3 regions of the Pseudomonas sp. LFS074 genome follow, and region 1 is predicted to be linked to each of the others. Evidence: riboswitches for the same ligand, from Rfam matches in the RefSeq annotation. Region 1 holds a riboswitch; each other region holds the start of a gene.
What was found. Region 1 has a riboswitch for cobalamin ahead of cobW (cobalamin biosynthesis protein CobW). Riboswitches for the same ligand answer to the same signal wherever they lie in the genome.

Region 1 (5,238 bases):
TTCGAGAATATCGCGCTGCAACTCGCGAGCACGCCGTGGGTCGAGCAGCTGCGCTTCGTAGAACTCATCAGCCAACTGTTCCAGGTGGCGCAGCGGCCCATAGGTTTCGGCACGGGTCAGCGGCGGCATCAGGTGATCGATGATCACCGCCTGGGTGCGGCGCTTGGCCTGAGCACCCTCGCCCGGGTCGTTGACGATGAACGGGTAGATGTTCGGCAGCGGGCCGAGCAGCGCATCCGGCCAGCACTGTGCCGACAACCCCACGCCCTTGCCGGGCAGCCACTCAAGGTTGCCGTGCTTGCCGACATGGATCACCGCGTCGGCGGCAAAGGCGTGACGCAGCCAGAAGTGAAACGCCAGGTAGCCGTGCGGCGGCACCAGGTCGGGGTCGTGGTACACCGCGCTCGGGTCCACCTGATACCCCCGCGCCGGCTGGATACCGACGAAAGTCAGGCCAAAGCGCAAGCCGGCGACCATCAGCCGGCCGCTGCGGTACATCGGGTCTTGCTCGGGCGGCCCCCAGCGTTCCAGCACGGCCTGGCGGTTGGCGTCGGGCAGGCGCTCGAATGCAGCCTGGTAGTCGGCCAGGCTCAGGCTCTGGGCGCAGGGGCGTTGGTCCAGGTGGTCAAGGTCGTTGGTCACGCCACCGAGCAGTTGGTGAATCAACTGCGTGCCGCTGCTCGGCAAATCGGCCAGCGGATAGCCTTCGGCCTGTAGCGCCTTGAGGATGTTCAGCGCCGCTGCCGGGGTGTCCAGGCCGACGCCGTTACCAATGCGGCCATCACGGGTCGGGTAATTGGCCAGCACCAGGGCAATACGCTTTTGGGCATTAGGCAGGCGCGCCAGCTCAACCCAGCGGCGGGCCAGCTCGGCGACGAAGTCCATGCGCTCGGGGTGCGCGCGGTAGCACACCACGTCGGACTGGCTGCGCTCGCTGCGCCAGGCCATGTCCTTGAAACTGACCGGACGGGTGATGATGCGCCCGTCCAGCTCCGGCAAGGCGATGTGCATGGCCAGGTCACGCGCGCCCAGGCCCTGCTCGCTGGCTTCCCAGCCGGGCTGGTTGTCTTGCGCGCAAATGGCCTGCAACACCGGGATGTCACGGCGCAACGGCCGCAGGTTGGGGCGCTCTGGGCTGGACAGGGCAAAGCCGGTGGTATTGACCAGCACTTCAGCGCCGACCTCGTCCAGCCAGGCTTCGACCTGCTCCAGGCAGGCGCTTTCCTTGAGGCTGGCCACGGCGATCGGCAACGGGTTCAGCCCGGCTGCTTGCAGGCGCTGGCAGAACACGTCGATGAAGGCGGTGTTGGCCGCCTGCAGGTGCGAGCGGTAGAACAACAGCGGCGTCACCGGGTAATCCGGGTGCCAGTGCGGGTACCAGTCTTCTAGCGCAACGCTCCCCTTGGCCGGGTGATACACGGCGGTGCGTGGCAAAGGCTGTGGCTCGTCCCAGGCGTAGTCACGGCCCAGCCACTGGCTGGCCAGGCAATTGAACAGGTTGATGGCATTGGCCTTGCCGCCCTGGCGCAGGTAGTGCCAGAGGCGTTCGGCCTGTTCGCCACAAACGTTACCCAAGCTGGTCAGTTCCGGGTCCGGGCGATCATCGCCCGGCACCAGAATCAGTTGCACGCCACGGGCGGCCAATTCGACCAGTTGCTCGACGCCGTAGCGCCAGTAGCCAACGCCACCGTGCAGCGACACCAGAATGACCTTGGCGTGGCGCAGCACCTGGTCGACGTACAAGTCGACCGAGGCATGGTTCTGCACCTGCATCGGGTTGGCCAGGCGCAGGCTGGGGAAGTCTTCAGGCAATTGCTCGGCGGTATCGGCGAGCAATGCCAGGTGCGAATCGCCGCTGCAGAGAATCACCAGCTCGGCGGGTGTCTGGCCGAGGTCGGCAATGCTGTCATCCGGCACGAAGCCGCCGGGCTGGGTCCGCAGCAGGTGCATGGGTCAGGCGCCCAGGGCCTGGCGCAGGCGCGCTTCCAGTTGAACAGCGTCAAGGTCCTGACCAATCAGCACCAGGCGGGTGATGCGCGGCTCGTCGTTGCGCCAGGCGCGATCGAAGTGCTTGTCGAAGCGGGTACCCACGCCTTGCACCAGCAGGCGCATCGGCTTGCCCGGGATGGCGGCGAAGCCCTTGGCACGCAGGATGCCGAACTCCACCACCAGTTGCGTCAGTGCGTCGAGCAGCAGGCTTTCGTCGGCCTCGGGCAGGTCGATGGAGATGGAATCGAAGGCGTCGTGGTCATGATCGTCATGGTCGTCGCCGTCGTGGTGCGTGTCGTGGTGGGTGCGGCGGCCATCGATGTGCGCCTCGGACTCGGCACCCACGCCCAACAGCACTTCCAGTGGCAGCTTGCCGCTGCTGGCCTCGATCACCTTGACGGCCGGCGGCAGTTCTTCAGCCACTTCGGCGCGCACCTTGGCCAGGCCTTCGGCGTCGATCAGGTCGGCCTTGTTCAGTACCACCAGGTCGGCGCTGGCCAGCTGGTCGGCGAACAGCTCGTGCAGTGGCGATTCATGGTCCAGGTTAGGGTCGAGTTTGCGCTGGGCATCGACCTGGTCCGGGTAGGCGGCGAAGGTGCCAGCGGCCACGGCCGGGCTGTCGACCACGGTGATGACCGCATCGACGGTGCAGGCGTTGCGGATTTCCGGCCACTGGAACGCTTGTACCAAAGGCTTGGGCAGGGCCAGGCCGCTGGTTTCGATCAGGATGTGGTCGAGGTCGCCACGGCGTGCCACCAGCTCGCGCATCACCGGAAAGAATTCTTCCTGCACGGTGCAGCACAGGCAACCATTGGCCAGTTCGTAGACGCGGCCGCTGGCTTCTTCCTCGGTGCAACCGATGCTGCACTGTTTGAGGATTTCGCCGTCGATGCCCAGCTCGCCGAATTCGTTGACGATAACCGCGATGCGGCGGCCTTGGGCGTTGTCGAGCATGTGGCGCAGCAAGGTGGTCTTGCCCGAGCCGAGGAAGCCGGTGACGATGGTGACGGGGAGCTTGGCCAGTGTTTTCATGTCGCATTGCCCTTGGCAGTGTGGCGCGGGCATGCAGGACGACAGCCACGGGCCAGAGGTTGGCCGAGCTTGTTCGCCACCGGATCACCCCGCCCGGTTGAAAGTCGAAAACGTGACGAGGCAGGTCTCCTGGCTCGCACCGTTCCAGGCCCCCGTTCGGTTGAACAGCGGGCTGGCGGGATGACGCCTTCCCGCGCGCTGGCGCAGTGGCAGTGTCGATCCGTTGTCGGTGCTTACAGTTGCGGGGGCAGCCGCGGCGTGTACCGCGTTCCCATCTTAGCTTCGGCCTGGCCGAAGAACCTCGAACTGGCAAGGCTACGCAGTGGCTGGCGGGTGGTCAACCATTGCGGCGGGCTGGTCGACCACTCTTGGTTCTACTGCGTTACAGTAGCGACTCTGCCCACGGTCAAGGACGTCCCATGCCCCTCGCCCCCGCCATACCCGTACTGCGCATCTTCTCGGTCGACAAGGCCAAGGAGTTCTACCTCGATTTCCTCGGTTTCAGCCTGGACTGGGAGCATCGTTTCAGCCCGGACCTGCCGTTGTACGTACAGATTCACCGCGACGGCCTGATCCTGCACCTTTCCGAGCACCATGGCGATGCATGCCCCGGTTCTACCGTGTTCGCCCGCATCGACGACCTGCGCGCGCTGGAGCGCGAGCTGCAGGACAAACAGTACGGTTACGCCCGGCCAGAGGCCGAGCGCCTGGACTGGGGCCTGCAGATGCAGGTGTGGGACCCGTTCGGCAACCGCCTGCGCTTTTGCCAGCAGATCGATGACGAGGCCAACCCGTGAAGGCACTGGGCAAACGCGAAATGGCCCGCCTGGAGCGGGAGCTGGTGGCGTGCCTGACCGATGCCTGCGAAACCGCCAAGGCGCAGATCGTCGGTTTCAGCTGGCTCACTCACCGCCTCGACCCCGAGGACTTTCCGGGCAGCCTTCGTATTACCTGGGTATTTGAGCAAGAGGCCGACAAAGCCGCTGCCGTCGCGGGCGAAGCGAAGGCGCACATGCTGGCGTTGACCCGCCATGCACTGGAGCAAGCCGGCATACAGCTGGACCATCCGGCCTGGCATGTGCGGTTCGACAGTGAACAAGCCTGCGCGCACGGCCACGCCGGGGACTGGGCTAAACGCTTGCAGGCGCAACGCTGAGGCCCCAACCGGCGGCCGGTGCTTTACCCGGCCCCGGACGGTCCGTTAGGCTACGCGCTCTCTAATTACGAGGTGTTCGTCCAATGCGCCATTGATGCCGCCGTCCGTTCGACGGCCAGTCTTCAGCCTCCGGCTCGCTCCGGAGATGTCGCGGCATTTGTGGAGTTGTGCATGACGAACACGTCGATTCTGACGCTGGACAGCGTCTCCTTGGCCTTGCCTGATGGCAGGCTGCTGTTCAGCAACCTCAACGAAACCTTCGACCAACGCCGCACCGGCCTGGTCGGGCGCAATGGCGTGGGCAAAAGCCTGCTAGGGCAGATTCTTGCCGGCCAGCGTGAACCCAGCAGCGGCCATTGCCGGCGCCTCGGGCCTGTCCATTTGCTGGACCAGCAAGTCATCGAGCGCAGCGCCACGCTTGCCGACCTGGCCCAAGTGGGGCCGGTGATTGCGGCGCTGGAGCGTATCGAGCAAGGCAGCATCCAGCCCCACGATTTCGACACCGTTGGCGAGCGCTGGGATATCCGCGAGCAATTGCAACGCCAGCTTCAGGGCCACGGCCTGGGCCAACTCGACTGGCGCCAGCCCGCACGGAGCCTGAGCGGCGGCCAGGCCATGCGCGTGGCGCTGATTGGCGCGTGGCTCAGCGATGCCGACTACCTGATCCTCGACGAGCCAAGCAATCACCTGGACAGCGACGCCCGTGCCCAACTGCTGAGCATGATCGAAGCCTGGGACCGTGGCTTGCTGGTGATCAGCCACGACCGCAGCCTGCTGGCGCACATGGCACGCATTGTTGAATTATCCAGCCTGGGTTTGCAGGGCTATGGTGGCAACTACAGCATCTATGCAGCGCAAAAAGCCAACCAGACGGCGCAGGCCCAGCAGCACCTTGCCCGGCTGAAGCAGGCGCAGCTACGCCAGGCCCGTGAACTGCAGCGCCAGCGCGAAGACCTGGAGCGCCATCAGGCGCGGGCCGGGCGCCAGGCCAAGCACGCCAACCAGGCCAAGATCCTGGTCGACCGCCAGCAGGAGCGCAGCCAGTCCACTGCTGGCAAGCA
Region 2 (5,238 bases), 140 kb from region 1:
GGCGGGCCACCAGCTGACCGGTGCAATTTGGGCAACGGCCTTGGAAGCGGGTTTCGGCACAGCTACGGCAGAATGTGCATTCGAAAGAGCAGATCATAACGTCGGGGTTGTCACCCCTCAGGTCGGTATCGCAGCACTCGCAGTTGGGGCGTAATTCCAGCATGGGCAGGGCTCCTGTTCGCAGGCGGGAACCGGCAGTCTGCTATGCCCGAGGCAAGGCTGGCAATGTTCAGTCGCCAGGGCGATACAGGTGGGCGTGCCCGGCACGGTACAAGGCCGATTCGGCGAATGGCGTATCCCCCAGAACGTGGCCTACCAGGATCAGCGCCGTGCGCCGAAAGCCCTTGCTTGCCACGCGTTCGACGATATCGCCGAGGTTGCCGCGTACCCAGTCCTGGTCTGGCCAGGTGGCGCGATGCACCACCGCTACCGGGCAGTGTGCGCCGTAGTGCGGCAGCAGCTCATCGACAATGCGCGAAAGGTGTTTGACCCCCAGGTGAATCGCCAGCGTGCTGCCGTGGCGCGCCAGGTCGCCCAGTTGCTCGCCAGGCGGCATGGGCGAGCTGTCGCCATAGCGGGTGAGGATCACGGTCTGCGCCACTTGAGGCAAAGTCAGTTCGCAGCCGAGCAGGGCAGCGCTGGCCGCCGTGGCAGTCACTCCCGGGATGATCTGGTAATCGATGCCCAGTGCTTGCAGGTGGCGGATCTGCTCGCCGATGGCGCCGTACAAGCTGGGGTCGCCGCTATGTACGCGGGCTACATCCAGCCCCCGTTCGTGTGCGCTTTGCATGGCCGCGATAATCTGCTCCAGATGCAGTTCGGCGCTGTTGATCACGGCCTCGGCCTGATGGCCTTCGAGCACGGCAGCGGGCACCAGTGAGCCGGCATAAATGATCACCGGGCATTGGCGAATCAGCCGTTGGCCCTTGACCGTGATCAGTTCTGGGTCGCCAGGGCCGGCGCCGATGAAGTAGACGGTCATGGAAAGTCCTTGCAAGAAATAGGGTATGAAACGTCAGCCGGCCAGGGCGAGGGTCGCCGGGCCTAGTACCTTGCGTGGCAGCAGCAACCTAGCCGTGCCCAGTTGTTGGCTGGCCAGGGCCAGTGCCGCACTCTCGGCCACGCCCCAACAGCCGCTGTGGGCATAGGCGGTGGCCGAGCGGTGGCTGAGCAACGGCTCATAGGCTTGGAGTTGCGCGCTATGGTACAGCACCAAGGGCAAGGCCAGGCGTGCGGCCAGTTGCTGCAGGCCGGCTTCGTCGGCCTTGAGGTTGATGCTGGCAATGCCGCGCAGGTCGGAAAGCGCCAGGCCCTGGCTAGCCAGGGCTTGGTGCAGCAGGGTTTGCAGGGTATCCGCCGGGCAACCCCGGCGGCAGCCGAAGCCAGCGTAGAAAGCCGGCATCAGGCCTCGCTGGAGCGGCGGAACAGCCACGCACTGAGCAGGCCCAACGCCACCCAGAAGGCAGCGTTGGTCAGCCAGGAGGCCATCTTGAACTGCGTCTCCAGTGCTTCGGGGGCCAGGCTTTCATGGACTTCAGGCTGTGGCGCACCGATCACATGGGGGATAACCAGCAGCACGGCGCCCAGCGCCTTCAGCAGCCAGTGGCGGGCGAACACCAGCAAGGCCAGGCCAAGGGCGGTGGCGCTGGCCGTGCCAATCCACCAGGCCTGGCGTTGCCCCAGGTCGGCGGCAGCAGTGCCGGGCAGTTCCGGTGGCAACCCCAACGTTGGGGCCAGACAGAACACGGCGAAACCGGCCAGGCCCCACAAGGCGCCAGTGCTGACGCGCTTCGGCTCGCGCAGGCCATACAGTGCGGCGAGGATCAGGGCAAAGCCCACCGCCACCACCAGGTTGCCACCGGTGGTGGACAGCACGCGCTGCCAGCCGTCTTCTGGTGACCAGGCTTCGGCGCTGTGTTCATGAGCGCCCTCATTGCCGCCATGTTCGTGTTGGGCGGCCGGGGCCGAGGACTCGTAGGTTTCCGCTTCGAGAATCAGCGGGGCGACCCAAAAGCTTTGCAGCAAGGTCAGCAACAGGGCCGCAAGCAACCCGCTGAAACCCGCAGTACGGGCAATGCGCGTGATCATCAGGCGTACTCAGTGGCAGGGGAAGGCGGCGCTGTGGCGGGTGTCGTGGGCGGCGTTGTGCACGGCCTCGATGTGCGAGAAGCCGGCGAAGTACACCAGGCACAGGCCCAACAGGCTGGCGCCGACGGCGATGACTACGCGCTGGCTGAGGGTGACGGGTGTGGCAAGGCTGTGCTGCTTGGCGCTGGTGACGGGCATGACGCGTTCCTCTGCTTTTTAGTGAGCAACGGGCGAGCGCGGCAGCCCCGGGCGGGGTCGCCCAGGGGAATGCAACAGCGCCCGCCCACCGCGGGGTGTTCATGAACGCCAGGCCGGTCTCCGGGCTTGCGAGGAAGAGCAGGGCTCCTGGAACACGTCACCTTCCCATGCCGTACTACGAGGCACAGTGGTACAGACGCTTCACTCGCTTACCGTTGCGGGGGCAGCACCGGCATTGTCCGGCCCTGCTGGAGGGCCTGCGACGCACCGGTTTCCCGTTTCACCCCCTACGGGGGCACCTGAACGTGAGGCATAAGGAGAGCATGGGGCGGGCTTGGCGTCAATCTGTGGGTGCATCTGCCTTCCACCCATTTCAGGCTTGCGCGGGTTCCTGCCGGACGGCGCTATCCCTGCAGCCGTACCGCAGAAATCTACGCAGTTCGAACATCGCGGCCAGACTCACGCTGGGCTACCAGCGCGCGAATGCGCGGGATCAGGTCCTGCCCGTACTCGACCGCATCACGCAATTGGTCAAAACCGCGGAACAGGAAAGTGCTCACCCCAAGCTTGTAGTAAGCCAATGCGGCCTCTGCCACCTGCTCTGCAGTCCCCACCAGCGACGTAGAGTTACCGGCACCGCCACCCAGCGCGGCAATCTCGGTCCACAGCCGGGTGTCATGCACTTTGCGCTGGCTGGCCAGCTGCACCAGACGCTCAGAGCCGGCATTGCTCTTGCCGAAGTTCTTCTCGCGGCGGTTGCCCTGGTGGATGCCGATCCGCGCCTGGGCGTCGGCCAGAATGCGCTCGGCACGGCCCCAGGCCTCGGCCTCGGTAGCGCCCAGAATCGGCCGCAACGACAGGCTGAAGCGAATATGCTTTTCGCGTCCGTAGCGGGCGGCGGCCTTGCGCACTTTGGCGATGCGTTCGCGTACCTGTTCCAGCGGTTCGCCCCACATCATGTACACATCGGCGTGTTTGGCGGCCACTTCGACGGCCGCATCAGAGGCGCCAGAGAAATAGATCGGCAAATGCTGCACTGGCTTGACCAGGGTCAGGTTGTCTTCGACGCGGTAATGTGTGCCCTGGTGGTCGAACGGTTCATGGCGAGTCCAGGTGTCACGCAGTACCTGCAGGTATTCGTCGGTGCGCGCATAACGGGCATCCTTGTCCAGGAAGTCGCCATCGCGCTGCAGGTCGCCGCTGTCGCCGCCGGTAATGACGTTGATCGAGGCACGGCCATGGCTCAGCTGGTCAAGGGTGGCGAACTGGCGGGCGGCGAAGGTCGGGGCCTGGAAGCCAGGGCGGTGGGCTACCAGCAGGCCGATGCGCTCGGTGAGGGCGGCCACATAGCTGGCCAGAATCAACGAATCCGGCGCGCTGGTATTGACTGCCAGCAGCGCTTTGTCAAAGCCACCATACTCTTGGGCCTGGGAGAAGGCTTTGATGAACTCCAGGTCGACCAGCGGGCCGCGTGCTGCCTGTGACTCGCTGCTTTCCTGCGGGCCGATGAGGCCGATGAATTCGAGGCTCATGGAACAGAACTCCTTGTCGTGATGGGCTCAGGCAACCGCTGTCTGGGTGCGGCGCAGTGTGTTGCGGTTTTCCGGCACGTCGAGGCCGAAATGGTCTCGCAGGGTTGTACCGGCATACGTCTGGCGTACCAGGCCTCGCGCTTGCAGCAGCGGCACCACCTGCTCGGTGAAATACTGCAGGCCGTCGGGTAGCAGCGAGTTGATGATGAAACCGTCGGCCGCGCCGTTTTCGAACCAGTGCTGCAGGGCATCGCCAACCTGTTCCGGGGTACCGACGAAGTCCCGGCGTGGACGCGAGAAACGCAGCGCCAGCTCGCGCAAGGTCAGGCCTTCATCACGGGCCAGCTGCTTGAGTTGGTCCGAGGTGCCCTTGTGGCTGTCATTGCCCAGCGTGCCGAGGTCGGGGAAGGGCGCGTCCAAGTCATGGTGGCTGAAGTCGTAGTCGTTGAACGGCCGGCCAAGCGCAACCAGGGCATCTTCGATGCTTACCAGGTCCACGGCTTGCTGATAACGCTGTTCGACCTCCTCGGCGTCGCGGCCGACGATCGGGCGTATGCCGGGCAGGATGAACAATGCATCCGGATCACGGCCATGGCGCGCGGCACGCTGCTTGAGGTCCTGATAGTAAGCGTGGGCATCGTCGAACGATTCCGGGTTGACGAAGATGGCGTCGGCGTTTTGCGCGGCGAAGTTGCGACCCTCTTCCGACACGCCTGCCTGGAAGATCAGTGGCTGGCCCTGGGGCGAGCGCTGGATGTTCAGCGGGCCCTTGACCTTGAAGAACTCACCCTGGTGGCCGAGGGTGTGCAGTTTGGCCGGGTCGAAGAACTGTCCGCTTTGCTTGTCGCGGGTAAAGGCGTCGTCTTCCCAGGAGTCCCACAGCCCTTTGACCACCTCTACGTGCTCGCGCGCAATTCGGTAGCGCACGGCATGCGGCGGGTGTTCAGCCTTGCCGAAGTTGTCAGCAGTACCGGAAAGCCAGGAAGTCACCACGTTCCAGCCCGCGCGCCCACCGCTGATCAGGTCCAGCGAGGCGAACTGACGTGCTACCTGGAAGGGCTCGGTGTAGCTGACCGTGACCGTGGCCACCAGGCCGATGTGTTCGGTTACCGTAGCCAGCGCCGAGAGGATGGTCAGCGGCTCGAAACGGTTGAGGTAGTGAGGGCTGGAGCGGGCGTGGATGTGCAGGCTGTCGGCAATGAAGGCGAAGTCGAACGTTGCCGCCTCCGCCAGTTTTGCCTGATGTTTGTAGAAACCGAAATTGACACTGGCATCGGCCAATGCATCGGGGTGGCGCCATTCGCCCCAGCCGTGGCCGACGCCATGGATCATGGCGCCCAGGCGGATCTGTCGTTTGCTCATCGGAATACCTGCGGGTTGTGCTGCAAATGGAGTCGATACGGCCTTGAAACTCAGCCGC
Region 3 (5,238 bases), 390 kb from region 1:
CCGAGAGCCAGGGCGTGCGGCCCAAGGCAACCGCGTCGAACACGCTGATCGCATCGAGGGTGTCGGCCTGTTGTTCGACCAACGCCAAGGCCTGGGCTACATGGCGGCGAGGCATCTGCGCCAGCGGTTCGCCCATCAGCTGTACGTTGCCGCAGGTGGGTTTGCGCAGCCCTGCCAGCAACTTCAGTAGCGAGGATTTGCCCGAGCCGTTGGGGCCGACGATACCCAGGGTTTCACCAGCGACAACGCCAAGGTCGATACCGCTGAGTACGGCATTGCCGGCCAGTTGCAGCCCCAGCCCCTGGCAACTCAGTGGGTGCACTTGTACAGCAGCCAGGAGGGTCATGGGCGCCCCCGGCGGCTGACCAGAATCAGCGCGAAAACTGGCGCGCCGATCAGCGCGGTAACCACACCTACCGGGATCACCTGGCCGGTGATCAGCGTGCGTGAGAGGATGTCTGCAGCAATCAGGAACAGTGCGCCACCCAGCGCGCTGGCAGGCAGCAGGCGGCTGTGCCCGGGGCCTAGCAGCAGACGCAGGGCGTGGGGTATTACCAGCCCGACAAAACCGATGGCACCGACAATGGACACCATCACCGCCGTGACCAGCGCTGCACAACTGATCAGCAACAACTGGGTACGCCGCACCGGAATGCCCAGCGAGGCTGCCGAATCGGCACCAAACGTGAAGGCGTCCAGCGCACGGCGATGCCACAGGCACACCAGCAAGCCGAACAGCGCCACCGGCACAGCCAGCCACACCGAAGGCCAGCGCACGCCGCTGAGGTTGCCCAGCAGCCAGAACAGGATACCGCGCGCCTGCTCGGCGGTGGCCGACTTGGTGATCAGGAAGGCGGTCAGGGCATTGAACAGTTGCGAGCCAGCGATACCGGCAAGGATCACCTGAGCGTTGTTGCTGCTGGGGCCGGCCGCGCGGGCCAGCAGCAGCACCAGGGCGAATGCGGCCCCGGCGCCGATGAAGGCCCCGGCGGACATGCTCAATGCCAGGCTACCCAGGCCCAGCAGGCCGACCAGCACCGCGCCGGTCGAGGCACCGGCAGATAGCCCGAGCAGGTACGGCTCGGCCAGGGGGTTGCGCAACAGCGCCTGGAGAATCACGCCGCAGGTTGCCAGCCCGGCGCCGCACGCGGCTGCGACCAGGGTGCGGGTCAGGCGGTAGTTCCAGACGATGCCGGCGTCGATCGGGTCGACCGGGTAGCCGGCCTGCCACAGGTGGTTGGCCAGCACCTGGCCGACCACGCTGGGCGACAGGCTGGTTTCGCCGATGGCGGTACCGGCCAGCAGGGCGGCCAACAGGGCTGCCAGGGCAACCACGATGCAGGGTAACAGGCGCATCATCACTGGGCTGCTTTACCGCTGGCGAAGGCTGTGGCTAGCGTCTGCACGCCGCGGAACAGGCGGATGCCGGCTTGCATGGCGTCGGCGTCAAGAATGATGATGCGATCGTGCTTCACCGCATCCATGTTGCGGGTTACCGGGTCGCTGCGCAGGAATTCGAGCTTTTTCTGGTAGTCGTCGGCGGGGAAGCGGCGGCGGTCCATGCGGGCGATGATCAGCCAGGTGGGGTTGGCCTTGGCCAGGGTTTCCCAGCCTACGGTCGGCCATTCTTCGCTGGACTCGACCACGTTGCGCACACCCAGGGTGCGCAGCATGAAGTCGGCGACGCCCTGGCGGCCGGCCACATAAGGGTCGATGTCGAGGTCGGCGCTGGAGAACCAGAACAATGCCGAGGTGGCCGACAGGTCCTTGCCGGCCAGTTGCGCCTTGGCACTGTCCAGGCGGCCTTTGAGCTCGGCATTCAGAGCATTGCCGCGGTCCTGCACATCGAAGATCTCGGCCAGCTGGCTGATGCTCTTGTAGATGCTGCTGACCTGGAACGCCTGCAGACGGGTGCCGTCGGCGCCGACCAGGTTGTCCTTGCCTTCGCAGTCCGACGGCAGCAGGTAGGTGGGGATCTTCAGTTCATCGAACTGTTCGCGGGTGCCGACCACGCCCTGGGCACCGACCATCCATTCGAACTGCACCGCCACCAATTGCGGGCGCTTGCCGACCACGGCTTCGAAGCTGGGGTCGTTGTCGGCCAGGCGCGGCACCTTGGCGTTCACTGCCTGGTACTCGGGCAGCACGTTGTTGAACCACAGCGAGGTGCCCGCCAGCTTGTCGCCCAGCCCCAGTGCATAGAGCATCTCGGTACCGGCCTGGCCGATGGTGACGGCGCGCTGTGGCGCCTGGGCGAACGTCTGCGGCTTGCCGCAGTTGTCGAGCGTCAGCGGGTAGTGGGTGGCCGCGGCCTGGGCCAGGCCGGTAAGGCCTAGGCCGGCGAGCAGGGTGACGAAACGGGGCAGCATGCTGGGCGATCTCCTATCGGACAGTTCGGGTGAGGAACGCGCGGACAGGCATCGCCGAGCCCCTGCCGGTGGCAGGGGCAACACTGATGGCCAATCCCGGACACCCCGCCGGTTGGTGAATGTAGGCCGGCAGGTCTCCTGACTGGTGCGTCATGGCCCGGCTCCGGCCTTCCCGGGCGGTCTGGCCCAGTGGCATCGATGGAGCTGGCTCGGCACCTACAGTTGCGGGGGCAGTTCCGTTTGGCCCGTATTGGCGGGCCAGGGATTCCCTATTAGTTCCGTGGTGGAAACCGGCGGCCCGCATGGTAGACCATCGCGCCGCCGGGTGAAAACGCTTTTCAGAAGTACTTCAGCCAGGCGATGTCGCGGCGCCGCTGCTTCAGTTGGGCGAACCCGCGTACTGGCAGGTACAGCGAAGCCGCCAACAGCACCGCGCTCAGCCACACCGCTGCAATGCTCTCGAAGCCGAAGTAGTCGCCCTGGTTGAGGCCCAACAGCGCCACGCTGGCCAGGTACAGCAGCTTCAGCACATACAGGTGCAGCAGGTAGAAGAACATCGGGGCCGCACCGAACACCGCCAGGGCACTGATCCAGCGCGCCTGGCCGGCCCGCTCGAAGGCGCGCAGCAACACAAGGCCGCAGCCCAGGGTCAGGGCCAGGAACAGTAGCGACGGTGGGTATTTGGTGATGTTGAAGAAGCTCATCAACGTTTGCGTGAAGGTGGGGTAACCGCTCCACGGCGCCTCACCATAGCCGTTGAACATGCGCAGCAGGACAAAGCCCAGGAGTGCGAGCAACCCGGCCGTCAGCAGGCGTTGCTGGCGTTGTCCGGCCTCGCTGCCGCGCGCGAACCAGGGGCCCAGGCCATAACCCAGGGCAATGACGCCGATCCACGGCAGCACCGGATACGACGTGCGCAGGCGCAGGTTTTCCGACCATTCAAGCCAGCCGCGGTCGTGCAGGATTGCCCAGGGCACGTGCAGGGCTGACCCCACGCCAACGTGCAGGCCGTCGAGCAGGTTGTGGCCGGCGACGATGATGGCGCCCAGGGTGAGCAGTGCGGCGCGTGGCAGCCACACCAGCAGGGACAAGGCGATCATGCTGACGCCGATGGCCCAGATAACCTGCAGATAGATCACGCTGGGCGGCAACTGGAAGGTCCAGGCGAAGTTGACCAGGGTGAACTCCAGCACCACCAGGAACAGCCCGCGCTTGAACAGGAATGCCGAGACATCGCTACGGCCCTGATGCTTCTCGCCGTACAGCCAGGCCGACAGGCCGGTCAGCAGGACGAACACCGGTGCGCAGAGGTGGGCCAGTGTGCGGCTGACGAACAGCGCAGGCTCGGTGCTGTCGATGGCCATGGGGTCGCTGACCTGGCGGTGCAGGAAAAAGGTCTCGCGGACATGGTCCAAAAGCATGAACAGGATCACCAGGCCGCGCAGGGCATCGATGCTCTGCAGGCGCTGGGTGATCAAGGTGGGCGTGGCGCTGGCGCTTGTCATGGAGGGTCGCTGATAGGAATGAATGTCATGTGAAACGTTATCTTATAACTAATTTATTGGAGGCTGGTAGAGGTTTTTGTGTTGCCTGTGCAGGCCTCTTCGCGGGCGCGCCCGCGAAGAGGCCGGTTCAGGCAACTCAGGTCAGAAGGTGTAATCCACCGTCGCAAAATACGAGCGCGGCATCCCCATCAACCACTGCTGCCCGCTGAACGCCGACTGCACATACTCGCGATCGAACAGGTTGTTCAACTGCAACCCCAGCCGTACATCAGGCAACACCTGCCAGGCGATGTTGGCATCGACCACGGTGTAGCCGGGGGCGCTTTGGGTATTGGCGGTGTCGGCATAACGCTCATCCACATAGCGCGCGCCAATGCCGGCTTCCACCTGTTGGCCGAAACCTTTGCTCAACCACAGGTTGGCGGTACGCCGTGGCACGTTTGCCGGCCGGTTGCCGGCACGGTCCTGCGCCACGCCGCCGACCATCTCGTCGAAGTCGTCATACCTTGCGCGCACCAGCGATGCGTTGGCAGACACCTGCCATTGGTGCGCCAGCGCCAGTTCCAAGGTCGCTTCGAGGCCATCGGAGGTCTGCTGGCCAGCCTGTTGCTTCTCGTGGGTGATCGGGTCGTCTACCAGCAGCTTCTTCTTGACGATGTGGTAGGCGGCCAGTGTCCATTCGCCACGGCCTTCCCAGAAGCGCTGCTTCAGGCCTACCTCAGTCTGCTTCGCTTCGGTCAAGTCATAGTGCATCTGGGTGGGGCTGAGGCTGATGAGGTTGTTGACCCCTTCCTCGCTGGTGGAGTACTGGCCATACAGTGACAGGTCGTCAGTGACCGCGAACACCAGCCCAGCGCGCCAGTTGCCACCTTGCAGGCTGCGGTCACTGCGGCTGTCGTTGGTCAGGTTGTCGCGGTCGATGTGGTTCTGGTCGCGGCGCACGCCGGTTACCAGCGACAGCCGGTCGCTGAGCTGCAGGCGGTTCTCGGCGAACAGGGCAAAGGTATGGGTGGTGGACAAGGTTTGCGGTCGCAGCGGCGAGGCACTGTGGAACCCGCCGGGCTGCGGTTGCCATGGGTCGATGTAGTCGCCGCCGACATCGTTGTAGGGTGAATTGCTGTCGACGTTGAAGCGCACCTTGTTGTACTCGGCCCCGACCACGGTCTTGCTGGCCAGGCCGAACAGGGTGTGGTCGAAGGTGAAGGTCTGGCGGTCGCCGAACTGTTCCTGGTTGTGCTTGATCTCCAGGTAGCTGCCGCGCAGCAACTGCTGACGCTCGGCGTCCCAGCTGTAGTCTTCGGCGTTGCGCCAGTGGCGGCGGCTCTTGATGTAGTACAGCTGGTTGCTGGCGCTGAGGTGGTCGT

Region 2: another riboswitch for cobalamin. It lies ahead of ACNQP3_RS12645 (CbtB domain-containing protein); the one in region 1 lies ahead of cobW (cobalamin biosynthesis protein CobW).
Region 3: another riboswitch for cobalamin. It lies ahead of ACNQP3_RS10260 (ABC transporter substrate-binding protein); the one in region 1 lies ahead of cobW (cobalamin biosynthesis protein CobW).

The regions. Positions count from the first base shown of each region.
Region 1 is NZ_JBFPFV010000001.1:2,615,079-2,620,316, reverse strand. Features, by position in the region: gene cobN (cobaltochelatase subunit CobN) at 1-1,950, opposite strand, end outside; gene cobW (cobalamin biosynthesis protein CobW) at 1,954-3,021, opposite strand; cobalamin riboswitch at 3,123-3,340, opposite strand; gene ACNQP3_RS12065 (glyoxalase superfamily protein) at 3,441-3,818, shown strand; gene ACNQP3_RS12060 (hypothetical protein) at 3,815-4,177, shown strand; gene ACNQP3_RS12055 (ATP-binding cassette domain-containing protein) at 4,349-5,238, shown strand, end outside.
Region 2 is NZ_JBFPFV010000001.1:2,755,781-2,761,018, forward strand. Features, by position in the region: gene ACNQP3_RS12625 (DUF1272 domain-containing protein) at 1-163, opposite strand, end outside; gene cobM (precorrin-4 C(11)-methyltransferase) at 230-982, opposite strand; gene ACNQP3_RS12635 (cobalamin biosynthesis protein) at 1,016-1,402, opposite strand; gene ACNQP3_RS12640 (CbtA family protein) at 1,402-2,088, opposite strand; gene ACNQP3_RS12645 (CbtB domain-containing protein) at 2,098-2,286, opposite strand; cobalamin riboswitch at 2,380-2,604, opposite strand; gene ACNQP3_RS12650 (LLM class flavin-dependent oxidoreductase) at 2,718-3,818, opposite strand; gene ACNQP3_RS12655 (LLM class flavin-dependent oxidoreductase) at 3,846-5,180, opposite strand.
Region 3 is NZ_JBFPFV010000001.1:2,221,578-2,226,815, forward strand. Features, by position in the region: gene ACNQP3_RS10250 (ABC transporter ATP-binding protein) at 1-346, opposite strand, end outside; gene ACNQP3_RS10255 (FecCD family ABC transporter permease) at 343-1,359, opposite strand; gene ACNQP3_RS10260 (ABC transporter substrate-binding protein) at 1,359-2,369, opposite strand; cobalamin riboswitch at 2,480-2,679, opposite strand; gene ACNQP3_RS10265 (DUF1624 domain-containing protein) at 2,708-3,874, opposite strand; gene ACNQP3_RS10270 (TonB-dependent receptor) at 4,016-5,238, opposite strand, start outside.